2 regions of the Paenibacillus sp. Lou8.1 genome follow, and region 1 is predicted to be linked to the other one. Evidence: riboswitches for the same ligand, from Rfam matches in the RefSeq annotation. Region 1 holds a riboswitch; the other holds the start of a gene.

Region 1 (7,690 bases):
GTGGTATCATCACGATTCATTTGTTCTTGGAGGGAGAAAGCGTTAAAATCTCTATACGGGATCAGGGAGCGGGTATTCCCGCAGAAATGCTGTCCAAGCTAGGAGAACCTTTTTTCACAAACAAAGAAACAGGGACAGGACTAGGACTTATGGTCAGTCAGCGTATTATACAGAGTCATAAAGGCACACTGGATATTGAAAGCACAGAGGGAGAGGGAACGACAGCCCTGGTGCAGCTTCCGATTGCCAAGCCGGAGTAACGGGCTGGGCGCAGGAGGAAGGGTGTTAGTAGAAATGGAGGGTACACAGGTTGCGCATTAACAAGTTTATCAGCGAAACCGGTTTTTGCTCGCGCCGCGAGGCGGACAAGCTGGTAGAGAGCGGCCGCGTGACGATTAACGGCGAAGTGGCTGTGCTGGGTAGTCAAGCGGAAGAAGGCGATGATGTTCGCGTGAATGGCAAGCCACTGCGCGAGAAGTCCGATCACGTCTACATTGCATTGAACAAGCCGGTGGGTATTACAAGTACAACCGAGAGCCATATTAGAGGCAATGTTGTTGATTTTGTGGGGCACCCACAGCGGATATTCCCGATTGGACGCCTGGATAAGGATTCGGAAGGTCTCATTTTACTTACCAATGATGGAGACATTGTGAATAAGATTTTACGGGCAGAAGGCAAGCATGAGAAAGAATACATCGTAACGGTGGATCGCCCTGTCGTACCGTCTTTTGTGCAGGGCATGTCCAGCGGGGTGAAAATACTCGGCCAGCGGACGCTACCTTGTGAGGTGACGCGTGTATCTGAGTATGTATTCCGTATTATCCTGACTGAAGGGAAAAATCGTCAGATCCGGCGTATGTGTGCTGCCTTCGGTTATGAAGTAAAAAAACTGCAACGGCTGCGAATCATGAATATTCGGTTGGGGTCCCTTCAGAAAGGTGCCTGGCGTGATCTGACAGAGGCTGAGAAGCAGGAGCTTGGCCAGATGCTCGATTATACGCTTAGCTAATGCCAGAGGGGCTTTGTATAGCCTACAGCGTATGATCCTCGTATCTGACAAGTCCAGATTATAGGAAGCACTAAACAAAGAGGCACCAGCTGCATAAAAATGCGGCGGTGCCTTTGTTCATATAACATATGCATAATCAACCTTCATTCGAGCTTGAGGTAGGACTGATGACTTGTGTCCCGTTCTGATATTTGCGGAGAACAGATATTTCAACACGACGGTTTTTGGAGCGTCCTTGGCCATCTTGATTGCTTGCCAATGGACGATACTCGCCATAACCGATGGATACAAACTTGGTTGGATCGAGATCTGGATTGAGCAACAAGATACGCAAGAAATTCAGAGAGCGCTTGGCGCTCAAATCAAAGTTGGACGGGAACTGGCTGTTGGAGATCGGTACATTATCCGTATGACCCGATACGATAACATCATAGCCAGGGAACTGCTGGAGCATACTAGAAATAGACTTGGCCAGCTTTCTCGCTCCCGGTTTTACTTCGGCTTGCCCGGATGAAAACAGGGCATTATCACTAATGGTGATCATCAGCTGGGATTGGTTCAGCTTGGTATTCAGCAGAGGTGACAGGCCGTTATTTTGAATATATTGATCCATCTGTTTTTTAAGCTTTTTTAAATCTTCTTCTTCCCGCTGGGCAAGCTGTTTTTGCAGTTCAGAGGTAGAAGTAGCTTTCGATTTTAAGGGTTGTGATACTTGTTCTTTATTTTTGCCCATATCCATGGATTGTGACGACGGATTCGCGGCCGAGTGATCCAGCACGCCAGTGCCGCCACTAAAAGCTGAACTCAGGGATTGAGCCATAGTTTCAAATTTTTTGGCGTCGAGCGAGCTCATACCGAATAAGACAATGAAAAGAGCCAACAGAAGGGTCATTAAGTCGGAATATGGCAACAGCCAGCTTTCGTCAGCATGCTCTTCATGCGGTTCATGTCTCTTTTTACTCACTGGAATCGCCATCCTTCTGGGTCAATGTAGCCCGTTCGGTCGGAGTCAGGAAGATCGTCAGTTTCTGACTGATGGCAATTGTCGATATCCCCGATTGAATGGAAAGCAGACCTTCGACCATCATTAATTTAAGCTCTACTTCTTTTTTGGATAACCGTTTCAGCTTGTTGGACATCGGATGCCACAGGACATAACCTGTAAAAATACCGAGCAACGTCGCAATGAAAGCTGCTGCAATGGCATGAGAGAGCTTTTCCATGTCACTAAGGTCAGCCAGAGCGGCGATCAGACCTACAACCGCACCGAGTACCCCGAGCGTTGGAGCGTACATACCGGCTTGGGAGAAGATCAGTGCGCCAGAGCGATGTCGATCCTCGGTAGCATTTATATCCTCCATCAGAACGTCCCGTACGAATTCTTGATCATTGCCGTCAATAATCATTCGCATGCCGCCACGCATAAAGGGATCATCGATTTCTTCTACCTTAGATTCCAAGGCGAGCAGACCTTCACGACGGGTAATGGATGCCCACTCGGTAAACGTACCGATGAGCTCTTTGCGGTCTAACAGTTTTTGTTCGGTGAAAATAACCTTGAACAGCTTCGGAATCCGTTTGATTTCTGCCATCGGGAAGGCCATAAATATACTCGCTGCCGTTCCGACGAAAATAATCATGTAAGCAGCGGGATTATTGACCAAATTGACGACCGGAGCGCCTTTTAAGATCATCCCGACGACCAGTGACATAATCCCGAGCACAAGTCCGATAATGGTTGAAATTTGCATGATACACCTCATCCATGAGAATAGATTTTGAATCCTTTCATGCCGCCGGGGTCGTCCTTGCCCCAAGCGCGTCATTACAAGACGGATTATAGTATTTATCGACAAAACTCTCTTTTTTGTTAAGTGCGAATTTCCGGTATAATAAGGTGATTATGTATTGAATGGCGGAACCATTGGAGGAAATGGCATGGGAGTAAAGCATGGGCGTGAGTATGAACAAATTTTGAACGATTTGACAGAGGCTGTGGGGCGCATCCCAGATAGCTATGAATTTTTTGAGATGGAAGCAGAAGATTGGGACAGGCTGGACCCGGCGGGACGTCAGGAAGTCAATGAAGCTTTGGCAGAAGACTTATTTTATGCACTGGGTACAGAGCCCACAATCACTGTAGGGAGTAGCGTTGTGATCTATGAGCCGGAGCAGCATCGCATCTATGTACTTATTGGGGACGAGGAGCTGACGTCAGTCCCTTTGATTTGAGGTCCGTCTTATGGATTTATCAACGGGGCCGTGGTAATATGTACACCAATATATCGTAGTTTTGGCCGTATTTAAGCGGTCGAAAGGCTTCCGTATAAACGGGGAGGAGTTCGTAACATGCCTTTTACACAAGAAGAGATTGAAGCACATCTGGAGAAACTGGAGGGCTGGGAACTGGAGGAAGGACGTTGGATCGTTCGAAAATATAATTTTTCCAGTTTTATGAAAGGGATTGCATTCGTGGATGAAGTTGCCGCTATATCTGAAGCATTCAATCATCATCCATTTATTACGATTGATTATAAGACCGTGACTCTGCGTTTGACCTCTTGGGACGACGGCGGTATTATGGCCGTGGATATTAAGGAAGCCCAACAATATAATGAAGCTTTTGAAAAAATGCGCAGCAGTCATTGAGCTTGTAATGATCTGTCGTATGATGATAAAAGCGCCTTCGCTATACAACATCGTGGTTGTATGCCGAAGGCGCTTTTATCATAGAATTTGGGTTGGGTGCTCGGGACGATATACCATACAATAAAATGGTTTTTTGCCATCAGGAGTCTGGCGTTCATAGGTATCTGTAAGCTCAAATCCAGCCGCCTTGTAGGCCCGGATAGCGCGCTCATTCCAAGTGAGCACCTCTAGATCAATTTCATTCTTCGGGTTGCGTCGTTGAGCTTCCTCTGCAATGGCACGGACAAAATCAGAGCCTTTGCCATGTCCGCACCTGTCAGGATGCATTCCAAGACCTAGCCGGGTCACACCGATCATAGGAAAATATTGAGCAAATCCCGTCAGTTTGTTCTCTTCATCCAGTACGGCAACATATTGCTCTTGGCGAAGCGTGGGACTTCCAAATTCGACTTCAAGTGCCTTCATTTGTTCCCAGGGGAGCCAACCATATATGTTATAAGGTGGATCATAGTGCCACTCACAGATTGCAGCCGCTTGATGCTCGTCCATCGGTACGATCCGATAGTTGGATATTGAGGCCGGCATGTGTTCCATCCTCCTTTACACAGGTACTTCAATCATTAACAACAGATTGTAGACAAGTTGCAGAGGAATGGCAAGCGTGTTTATTTCATACCTAAGTCGGGTATACATTCAATAAGAAGGAATTACTGCTCATATGCTCCCCCAGCGGTGACGGTAAAACCGACGATGTTCGCTACAATTGAAACCTTTTGAGGTCTCAGTTCGTCAGTAAAGATAATAATTGCTGATGTTGTGGACATAAAAAACCGCAATTCGATTCCGGCCAGAATCAAATTGCGGCTAGGGTTAGCTTGCTGTGCGTTAGTTATTCTACGTTATCGTCATCAGGAATGTCTGAAGCTACAGAATGGTAAGCGTCTGTGCTCATAATTCTTTTTGCACCGACATAGCGGTTAGCGTAATAATTTTCGTTCAGTGAGCTAACTACTACACCACGTGAAGTCGAGGAGTGGGCAAATTTCCCTTCACCTACGAAGATACCTACATGGGAAATGCCTCTTCCTGTGGTGTTGAAGAACACCAGGTCCCCAGGTCTCATTTCATCGCGGGATACAGAAGATCCCATTTTGAATTGTGATCCAGATTGATGCGGAAGTTTAATTCCCAGTTTGTTGTATACGTACATTGTGAAGCCGGAGCAATCGAATCCCTCGAGTGTAGTGCCTCCGCTTCTGTAGTTCGTTCCTTTGGCATCTTGGATGACCTGGTCCATCTTAGAGTCTGCATATGCACTGCCGCCACCGAATGTAAAAGATGTAAAGGCAATGGCAAGACCCATAGCTGCGATCGTTAGCTTCTTCTTCAAAAAAAATATACCCCTTCCAATGCCTGCGAGGTTAGCTTAAGGATTCGGTAGAAGGTTCCCCTATGACCACTCTGTTGCGAGATCAATTCACCCAAACTGGTTCCCCCGCTTCCTAGGTGCCAGGAATTAGGCTTAACTTAAGATGTGCACCTTGGAGAGCAGTATTCACAATAACGTTATTTTTGAGATAAAGGTTACAATAAAGATTACAAAGTTGTTACTATCAGTTCACTGCGATTATTGTAACAAAGACGGCTGGCTTTGGCAAATGTTTCATTGCAAAAAGTTACAAAAAAAATCTGCTCCTCATGTCCCAGGAACAGATCTTGTTAACAGTATTCAGTTATGTGTCGTTTGCGCGAATATGAATCAAGGTTTTTCGACAGACGGAAATGAAGTAAAAAACATAAAGGCAGGGCTTAGCTTCTACTAGAGATATCGGTATGCCATAGTCTGTACTGCGAACTGATATGCCACAGCCTGACCAGACTAGTAACAAAATGATACGATTGCTGGAGAATGAGCGCCAGCATGCCAGTCCAAATCATCGCCACGGTGCCAAATAGACCGAAGACCAGCAGCACACAAGCACCGAGCAAAAGGGATATACCGACAGCTGGGAGGAGCTGGCGAAAGAAGGCGAGCAGGGACGATAGTATGGCGTGACCACCGACAGTACCCAGTTGCATATACAGGATGCACTGCCGAATGAACCATCCGTATGCCATCCATCCAATGACATAGGGCAATAAATGCAGCAGATAAGAGGAAGATTGAAGTGCTCCTGCTACAATAGGGTAGAGTCTCGGTACTACCCAAAAGGCGGGAAGCAGCAGCAGTCCCAACTCGATGGTGTAATACAACAGCGACGACATGCCATGGCGTTTCATACCCTTGAAAAAGGACAGGCTTTGCGGTTCAGTCGCATCGGTATGCAGACTTTGATATATTCCGGCTCTAATGAAGGGAGTGATCAGTATACGTAGTACAGTCGCCCCTAGTAGTATCCACAAATACACATGTACTTCCCGGCTGTCCATCAGAGCAATCTGGCTCTCCATCCAAAATAAGGTCTGTCCCAGCTCGTTTTGACCCTGATCAGGATAACGGAGCAATAGCGGGATAACGGCAGACTGCACCAGCCGATAGAGAAACACCCCCCACAGTAGTCGATACAGAAATAAAATGATAACGATATAGAATCGTATGCGCACCAGCGCCCAGCCCTCTTTTATAACAGTCCGCATCTATAGACACCTCACCATGACAGACTTCCAAGCAGTGTCTCCAACAGCTTGGTTACACTTATACTCCAACGGGTTTGTTGCTTTTCGTCCAATTCGGCTTTTAGGCTATTGTTAATATGCTTGTTCTCCAGTGCAATGGTATATAGGGGATCAAGGGTTACATAGGAAACGGGAGAAGTACTTTTGATCCGAAAAGTTATGCTTTTGCCCGCACCGTCCCAAGCCTTGAATATCGTGGTACCATCCTTGAAGGTAAATTGGACAGGGATCTTGGGGTAATCCGCCCCTTTTTTGCTGACCGTCACGACTGCTTCATATCCATTCTCCAGCTTGTGGTTTGTGATGTGATCCACTGAAAAGTCCGCCATCTGGCCGTCATATACATACTGTTCAAAATAGTGGCTCCATGAGCGTCCGGTGACTCTCTCCACGATACGTTGAAAATCCAGTGAGGACGGATGCTTGAATCGGTACGTCTGGACGTAGGTCCGCATAATGCGATCCATTTTTTTCATACCCACCTGACGTTCAATGCCCCGTAGGACCAGCTTGCCTCGAGAGTAGGCATTTTGCGCGTACTCAGCAGCTGAGCCGTACTTCCATGACTCACGGTTTAGCGGCTGTGGGGAGGCTACCTGTCCCGATTGTAATGGCAGGTTGGGGGTAAGCCCATATTCTTGCTCCATAAGCCGCTCCTCTGCATAGGAGGTGAAGCCTTCATCCAGCCACGGCTCCTCAAATTCATTATTGGCTACCATTCCGTAGAAATATTGATGTCCAATCTCATGAACTAATGTCCGTTCCAGACTATAGCCAGGATTCAGATTACCCGCAGCAGCGGCCGTGATGAGTGTCGGATACTCCATACCGCCGGCTCCATTGCCTGATTTGGGTGGAACCACGATGGATAGGGTGGAATATGGATAAGGCCCGTACCATTTGCTGTAGTACGAAAGGGCGGCCTTCGCTGCGCTCATATAGCGCCCTTTGAGCTCCTTGTGCGACGGGTCAAGGTAGAGCTTGATTTTGACACCAGGGACTTCAGCAGAAGAAAAGGGTTCTTCTACGGTTACAAAGTTGGGTGAAGCGGACCAGGCAAAATCGTGTACATCATCGGCATAAAATTGATATATTTTTTGGCCGTTCTGTCGGACGGCACCACGGGTGGGAAATCCGGTCGCTGCTACGATATGAGTTTCAGGCACCCGAATCCGTACGCTGTAAATTCCAAAATCGGCATAAAACTCGGAGTTACCATGATACTGGTGGAGGTTCCAGCCCTCCTCGGCGCGTCCACGCTGTCCTGCAGTCTCGTAGACGCTGAGCTTCGGGAACCACTGTCCTGCCATTACAAAATCATCTGTCGCGCCCATACGAGCGAAGATGGCGGGC
Region 2 (7,690 bases), on a different contig from region 1:
TACTGTGATATGGCGGTTGATCAACACGCCGGAGTTCCAACGTTTACGGCGAATACGGCAGTTAGGAACGTCGTATCTTACGTTTCATGGAGCGGAGCATAGCCGGTTTTCACACTCATTGGGCGTATATGAGATTACGAGAAGTATTATTTCTCAATTTGAACGTGGAGATTTCCCGGATTGGCCGAAGGAGGAAAGGCTGGTTGCTCTGTGTGCAGCTCTATTGCATGATGTGGGGCACGGCCCATTTTCTCATTCAATTGAGGAAGCCTTTCATATGAACCATGAGGATTGGACATGCCGCATTGTACTGGGAGACACGGAGATCAACGCCGTGCTACGGCAAGTCGACGAGAAGCTTCCACAAAAGGTGGCTGCGGTTATAGCCAAAACGTATGATAAACCGATTGTTGTCAACCTGGTAACCAGTCCACTAGATGCCGATCGTATGGATTATTTGTTGCGGGATGCTCACTCGACAGGTGTCAACTACGGCACGATTGATTTGGATCGTATTTTACGACTGCTGCGTCCTCATAATGGGAGAATTGTTGTGAAGGAATCAGGTATGCATGCAGTAGAAGATTATTTAATGTCACGCTACCAGATGTATTGGCAAATTTATTTTCATCCTGTAACACGCAGCTCGGAAATCCTTTTACGTAAAATTTTCAAGCGAGCAAAGGAATTGTTTAAAAACGGATATGAGTTTGGATTTCTGCTGGACCCGTTGCCGGATCTGTTGAAAGGAGATCTTACAGTAGAGCAATATCTGATGCTCGACGAGTCATTAATCCAGACCGTATTTAGCCAGTGGAAACGAGAAAAGGACGAGATTTTAAGTGATTTGAGCAGCCGGTTTATGGACCGTAGATTGTATAAATATGTAGAGATTGAAAATATGGATACAGATACCATTGACAGTATTCGAGAAGCTTTGAAAGAGGCTGGTTTGCACCCTGAATATGATTTTGAAATTGATTTTCCGACAGATCTTCCTTATGATGTGTTTCGGCAGGGTGGCTCGACGGACAACCAGATTTTACTGCTTGGACGTCAGGGCGAGGTGAGTGAAATATCCGAAGTTTCGGAAATTGTGCGCTCAATAAGTGGTATTCACCGAGGGAAATATCATATGTATTTTCCCCAGAATAAATTGAACGCGGTAAAAGACAGGATTCCTGCCGAAATAAGGAATTATTTTGTCAAAGAATAGACAACTATATAGAAATGTAAGTAAAAAAAGGAGATGTAAACCTTGGATTTATTCGACACTCATACTCACTTGGATGCGCCACAATTTGACGAAGATCGTGAAGAAGTTATAGCACGTGCTGTCGAATCAGGAGTAACGCGGATGATCAATATCGGATTTAATCGTGAGACCATTCCATCCACCATGAAATTGGCCGAGACGTATGATTTTATTTATGCGGCAGTTGGATGGCACCCACAGGATGCTATTACAATGCAGGAGGGCGATCTAGAATGGATTGCATCGTTATGCAGTCATAAAAAGGTTGTAGCCATCGGGGAGATCGGTCTGGATTATTATTGGGATACATCACCGAAGGATGTGCAGCATCGGGTGTTTCGAAATCAAATTGGTCTGGCTCGTGAGCTCAAGATGCCCATTGTTATTCATAACCGGGATGCACATGAAGATATTGTTAAGATTTTGCGCGAGGAAAAAGCGAGTGAGATTGGTGGAGTCATGCACTCCTTTTCGGGTAGCTGGGAGACAGCCAAAATGGTGCTGGATATGGGATTTCACCTTTCCTTCGGTGGTCCAATAACGTTCAAAAATGCCAAGCAGCCAAAAGAGGTGCTCGCACAGGTGCCGCTGGACCGTCTGCTCATTGAAACTGATGCTCCCTATCTGACGCCTCATCCGTTTCGTGGGAAGCGAAATGAGTCTGCACATGTGAGACTGGTAGCAGAGGCTGCAGCCCAAATCAAAGGGATTACAGTGGAGGAATTAGTGTCAATAACGACCCGAAATGCCCTGGAACGATTTGACATTCAATGAAAAAGTGAAGAAATCGATCAAAATAAAGAGATAGACGAAGCTAATCATGAATTTGTTGCAGGAAACTCGAGAATATTACAATATTTTAACCGAATATTTTAAAAAATGTACTTGAAACCTGCTTTACAACATGCATAGAAACAGGATATCATCTTTTCAGTGAATTGTTGTTTGAATGTAAACATCAACAAGTCATTTCATGAACCAGTCTCGCTGAGTCCCTTTTACAGGGAACGGGGGAACCGATATGGCTTACAGTACGTCCGGCGTATGTGCAAGAAGGGAACGTTTCTTCCGCCAGCCGGCTCGACCTAAATTCTTTTCCCGGATGGGATTGAACAGGTGGAGGAGCCGTATTTCGATTTCTTTCTGGGTCTTCGGGGTGAATGTGAAGGCGACCGCCATGAGCGGTTGACCCAAGCTAGGGCGACTCTCTACGTCCGAACCCGACAGCTAACCCCGTAAGCGTAACAAGAGAGAAGCCATCTCGTGCATGAGTTTTCCCGCATATTCACACATGCCGGAAGCCACGAAAGAGCTCTCTAGTCTCTTTCTCTGGCTTTTTTTGTTGTGAATAAAAGAAAATCTGTCATCATACTGTGGTTAAACAGGGGAGGACAGCATGCCGCGAAGACGGGTACATGGTGCAGGACAGTCGTAGTTTGGGCTTGTCTTGTAGAAAATCTGTTATAGTCACGTCAAATCTCAACTATGTCTTACTCCAGACGGCGGGCTATGTAAGGAGGACGGAGGAAATGGGCATTTTCCAGAAAAAGGATACCCATGAGTCACGCTCATCCAGCATGTCTTACGTATTGCGTTGGAAGCAAGAGAATGTGCGCCAGGCTGCTTTGGTTGCTATTTTTCTAATCGCGCTAACGATTATGATTTCAATTCTGATGTACACGCAATCTAAAAAACAAGTCTTTTTTGTCATCGATGGCAAGGCGTCTGCGGTAGAAACCCGGGAATCCAAGCTTCAAGATTTGCTGAGCGAGCATTCCATTTCACTTCAGCCGCATGATACAGTTTCCATGCCGCTAAATGGAGCAATACAGGATGGCGATCGCGTAGTCATTAAACGTGCCAATCAGGTTAAAGTATCTTCAGGCAATGAGACGAAAAAGTTGTACACAACAGAAAATACAGTAGAAGGTGCCATTCGTACCTCGGGCTATAAATTATCATCAACGGATAAAGTTTATCCTGCGTTGGATGCCTCTGTTTCGTCTAACATGGACATAAAAATCGTCCGTGTGAAGAAACAGCAGGTCGAACAGAAAAAACAGGTGCCTTATCAGGTCATCAAAACGGCCGATCCGAGTCTTTATAAAGGCGATAATCGGGTCATTCAAAGCGGCAAATCGGGTGTGGTCGTCCAGCACGTTCAAAAGGTATATCATGATGGAAAATTGGTATCCAAACAGCTGGTTAACAAGGAAGTTGCACAGAACCGTGTGGATAAGGTCATTGCGGTAGGAACGAAGAAAAAACCGGTCGTTCTTGCTGCTTCCGTCGGTCCCAATGATGCGGTTAAGGCAACAACGGTTAGTTCGGGCAGTGCTGTCCGTAAAGCAGGCGTAAATTTTAAATATAGCAAAGTTTTACAAAATGTCTCCATGACGGCGTATTCCTCACAGGAGCCAGGTATCGGTACACGTACTGCATCCGGCGCACGTGTCACGGAAGGACGCACCATCGCGGTCGATCCGAGTATAATTCCAATCGGCTGGTGGGTGTACATCGAAGGGGTGGGCTTCCGTCGTGCGGAGGATACCGGTGGCGCGATTAAAGGCCACAAAATCGATGTGTATTATGAGAGTTTGAGCCGAGCCAACCAATTTGGTCGTAAGCACGGTAAAACCGTATATGTTATCGGACCGGTAAAGCCTGAAATCAACTAAAACAGGTTGTGTATGTTGAGGGCAATGCGATAGTATTAACAACATAGTTATGCCATGCTAAGAAGAGGATATCCTCTTCTTATTTTGTTTTCAAAAGCAGGGAAAGATAAATATAGCTTGCTGTGTAGCAGTGGAGGGAAACGCAAATGATCAAGGAAGTGATCGTGGTAGAGGGCCGGGATGATACGGTGGCCATTCGCCGCGCTGTTGAAGCGGATACGATAGAAACTGGCGGCTCCGCCATTAATAAAATGACGCTGCGTAAAATTGCATTGGCGCAGGAGCGGCGGGGGGTCATCATTTTAACCGATCCCGATCATGCAGGGGAGCGCATCCGTAAGATTATCGCTTCCAAGGTACCCGGCTGCAAGCAGGCCTTTATACCCGAGGCAGAAGCGACGCGTAAAGGAGATATTGGCGTGGAGAATGCCTCACCAGAAGCGATCAGACACGCTCTTGCACGGGTCCATACGACAGTGGAAGGCGCTGACCCGCTGATTGAGTGGGCGGACCTGATTGATGCTGGACTCATCACCCATCCCAATGCTGCTGCACGCCGTATGGCCTTAGGGAATGTGCTGGGTATTGGTTATTGTAACGGAAAGCAGCTACATAAACGGCTCTCTGTATTTCAGATCAGCCGCGAGGAATTTGCCGGGGCGCTGGCACAAATTGAAAGTGAAGGATTGTGATGTCCGTATGACAGGGATTCAAGATATAGCAACACCGCGGCGTACGAAGGAAATTATTCAACGGCACGGTTTTTCGTTCAAAAAGAGTTTGGGACAAAATTTCCTGATTGATCAAAATATTCTCAATAAGATTGTAAATGCTGCCGGATTGGATGAGACGAAGGGTGCACTTGAGATCGGTCCTGGGATTGGCGCTTTGACCGAGAAGCTGGCGCAATCGGCCAAGGTAGTTACCGCTGTCGAGATTGACCAGCGGCTGCTGCCAATTCTCGAAGAGGTGTTGGCCCCTTACGAGCATGTGAAGGTACGTCATGGAGACGTGCTGAAGCTGGATTTGCGCGAGGTGTTCGCAGCCGATTTTGCAGACGTGAGTAAAGTAAGTGTCGTGGCTAATCTGCCGTACTATGTTACTACACCGATTCTGATGAGGCTACTGGAGGACAAGCTCCCTCTGGAGAATATCGTCGTTATGATCCAAAAAGAAGTGGCTGAGCGCATGGCTGCGTCTCCTGGAACGAAGGATTACGGCAGTCTGAGCATTGCAGTGCAATATTACAGCGAACCTGAATTAGTCTGCATTGTGCCGAATACAGTATTTATTCCCCAGCCAAATGTGGAGTCTGCAGTCATCCGGCTGCGTGTACGGGAAGCCCCCCCGGTGGAAGTGGTGGATGAGAAGCACTTCTTTGAAGTGGTTCATGCTGCTTTTGCCCAGCGTCGTAAAACCATTTCCAATAACTTAAAAAGCCGTTTCTTCACCAAAGAGAACAGGGACACGCTGGAGCCGCTGTTGCAACAAGCTGGTATTGAACCCTCCCGTCGAGGAGAAACGCTAAGTATTGAGGAATTTGCGCGTCTCAGCGCTGTGCTGTTGGAGGCAGGTATATCCTAAGCTGGAACCAAACTGTGCATTCACCCATACGATATAGGAGGGGTGATACAGTGTGATGAGTTTAGGAGACTTGGTCGTTCGGAAATCGTACGGCGGAGATGTCACGTTTCGTGTTGAGGACATCCAGCGGGATAAAGCGATCATTAAGGGAATAGAATTTCGGCTGCTGGCTGATTCCCCGGTGAACGATCTGGTCAGAGTGCCTGCAGACCAGATTAGCGGTAAGACTCAGCAGGCCCACATTAAGGCTGGTGAGTCTCTTAATCTGTTGCAACGGGCACGCCAGCAGCAAGCTGCTCGTAGTCAGGCAGCTCTGGTAGGGGACTGGAGTGATCCGGTCGAGTCAACCTATTTTGAAATGCCGGGAAAGGTTCTTCACCTGGATGGAGATCCCAGTTATCTGAAAAAATGTCTCAGTTTATATGAACAGCTCCGTGTTCCTGCAGAGGGACATCACGTTCACGAATCGGGAATGGCGGACACGTTGTACCGACTGCTTCCTCGTATCCGTCCGGATATCGTAGTCATTACCGGACATGACGGTGTGCTGAAGCAGCCACAGCCTTACGATTTGTACAGCTTGAAAAGTTATAAAAATTCGCAAAATTTTGTGGCGGCGATTCAGGTAGCAAGACAATATGAACGTCATCTGGATTCGCTGACGATTGTAGCGGGGGCGTGCCAGTCCCATTTTGAGGCGCTGCTACGTGCGGGAGCGAACTTCGCCAGCTCACCAGGGCGTATCCTGATTCACGCGCTGGACCCCGTTTACGTGGCTGCCAAGGCGGCCTTTACTTCGATCCGTGATACGGTCAACATGGGGGACCTGTTTCACCAGACAATCAGTGGCAGTCGCGGAGTGGGTGGAATTGAAACTAGGGGAAGCTATCGCATCGGCCTGCCGAAGCTTGAAAATTTATCAACGCTTAAAGTAACGCCTTCCGCAATCTAGGATTCAAATGTGCCAATAGGATTAACCTGAGCAAAAAGCCTCTGCTTTCAGAGGCTTTTTGTCATTTTTTATATAAATTATTCCTGTTCGCAAAAAATTAAATTGACAACTTATTTTTCGTGTTGTTATAATATTTAGCTTGATTTGACAATCCCTCTAAAATTCGTTATAATGGACAAGGAAAGAGGTGGTCGTTAGGCAATGGCTAAAAATACGCTGTTGGAAATCAAACGCAGTCTCGACGCACATGTAGGGCAAAAAATTTTGCTGCGGGCTAACGGCGGACGCCGTAAGACCGTCGAACGAACTGGTGTCTTGGAAGAAACGTACCCTTCTGTTTTTATCGTCAAGCTGGATCAGGAGCAACAGACGTTTAAACGTGTCTCCTACAGCTATGCTGACATTCTTACCGAGTCGGTAGAAGTCAGCGTATATGATCCCGACTCCCATACAAGTGTAGTCGAATATTTTGAAACACCTTAATTGATTTCGTGATTTATACCAGCTTTGCAGGTTTAACGACGGCTTCGTCATTTCAAATGACGGGGCCGTTTTGTATATACAGAGCAGGATGAAGCATGACATCTCTGCACATACTAAGCCGGGAATGATCTTCCTTATTCCATTGCCGAAGGAGGCGTATGTATGAGCCGAAGAAGACGGAGTGTCATGTCGGAGGAGCTAAAGTACGAGCTGGCCAAAGATCTTGGATTTTACGACACGGTCAAGGAAGAAGGCTGGGGAGGCATTAAAGCCAAGGATGCGGGCAATATGGTCAAGCGGGCTATCCAACTTGCCGAGCAGGCAGCTTCCCGCAAATCGTAGCTATCGGTGGTGCTGATGAAAAGCGGGGATATCCGGGATTAGACCGGGTCATCTCCGCTTTTTTGAACCTCATGACTTGACACGCTGAGTCTGATATAATATGTTAAGCTGTCTTGAGGGAAAAGTTGAAGGTGGGTGAACGCCTTGAAAATATATGAAAAAGCACCGGCGAAAATCAATTTAATGCTTGATGTTCTACGTAAGCGGGACGATGGTTATCACGAGGTCGAAATGATTATGACCATGGTCGATCTGTCTGACCGATTGACGATGTCTGAGTTACCGCGTGATACCATTATTATTTCAAGTCAAGCTGGGTACATACCATTGGATGAAAAGAACTTGGCTTTTCAGGCTGCTCGTCTGATCAAAGAACGTTATAACGTGTCTACGGGC

The links. Region 1 has a riboswitch for cyclic di-AMP ahead of NLX78_RS25255 (C40 family peptidase). Riboswitches for the same ligand answer to the same signal wherever they lie in the genome.
Region 2: it holds a riboswitch for cyclic di-AMP, as region 1 does, so the genes downstream of both, NLX78_RS24220 (resuscitation-promoting factor) here and NLX78_RS25255 (C40 family peptidase) in region 1, are expected to answer to the same signal.

What each region holds. Positions count from the first base shown of each region.
Region 1 covers NZ_JANAVN010000024.1:15,367-23,056, forward strand. Annotated here, with positions in the region: gene NLX78_RS25220 (PAS domain S-box protein) at 1-260, shown strand, start outside; gene rluF (23S rRNA pseudouridine(2604) synthase RluF) at 311-1,012, shown strand; gene motB (flagellar motor protein MotB) at 1,149-1,976, opposite strand; gene motA (flagellar motor stator protein MotA) at 1,969-2,763, opposite strand; gene NLX78_RS25240 (hypothetical protein) at 2,951-3,244, shown strand; gene NLX78_RS25245 (4a-hydroxytetrahydrobiopterin dehydratase) at 3,362-3,661, shown strand; gene NLX78_RS25250 (GNAT family N-acetyltransferase) at 3,740-4,246, opposite strand; gene NLX78_RS25255 (C40 family peptidase) at 4,551-5,051, opposite strand; cyclic di-AMP (ydaO/yuaA leader) riboswitch at 5,057-5,194, opposite strand; gene NLX78_RS25260 (hypothetical protein) at 5,471-6,298, opposite strand; gene NLX78_RS25265 (M1 family metallopeptidase) at 6,310-7,690, opposite strand, start outside.
Region 2 covers NZ_JANAVN010000021.1:11,528-19,217, forward strand. Annotated here, with positions in the region: gene NLX78_RS24210 (HD domain-containing protein) at 1-1,216, shown strand, start outside; gene NLX78_RS24215 (TatD family hydrolase) at 1,259-2,029, shown strand; cyclic di-AMP (ydaO/yuaA leader) riboswitch at 2,231-2,513, shown strand; gene NLX78_RS24220 (resuscitation-promoting factor) at 2,785-3,933, shown strand; gene rnmV (ribonuclease M5) at 4,080-4,625, shown strand; gene rsmA (16S rRNA (adenine(1518)-N(6)/adenine(1519)-N(6))-dimethyltransferase RsmA) at 4,633-5,517, shown strand; gene yabG (sporulation peptidase YabG) at 5,573-6,469, shown strand; gene veg (biofilm formation stimulator Veg) at 6,671-6,952, shown strand; gene NLX78_RS24245 (small, acid-soluble spore protein, alpha/beta type) at 7,115-7,294, shown strand; gene ispE (4-(cytidine 5'-diphospho)-2-C-methyl-D-erythritol kinase) at 7,439-7,690, shown strand, end outside.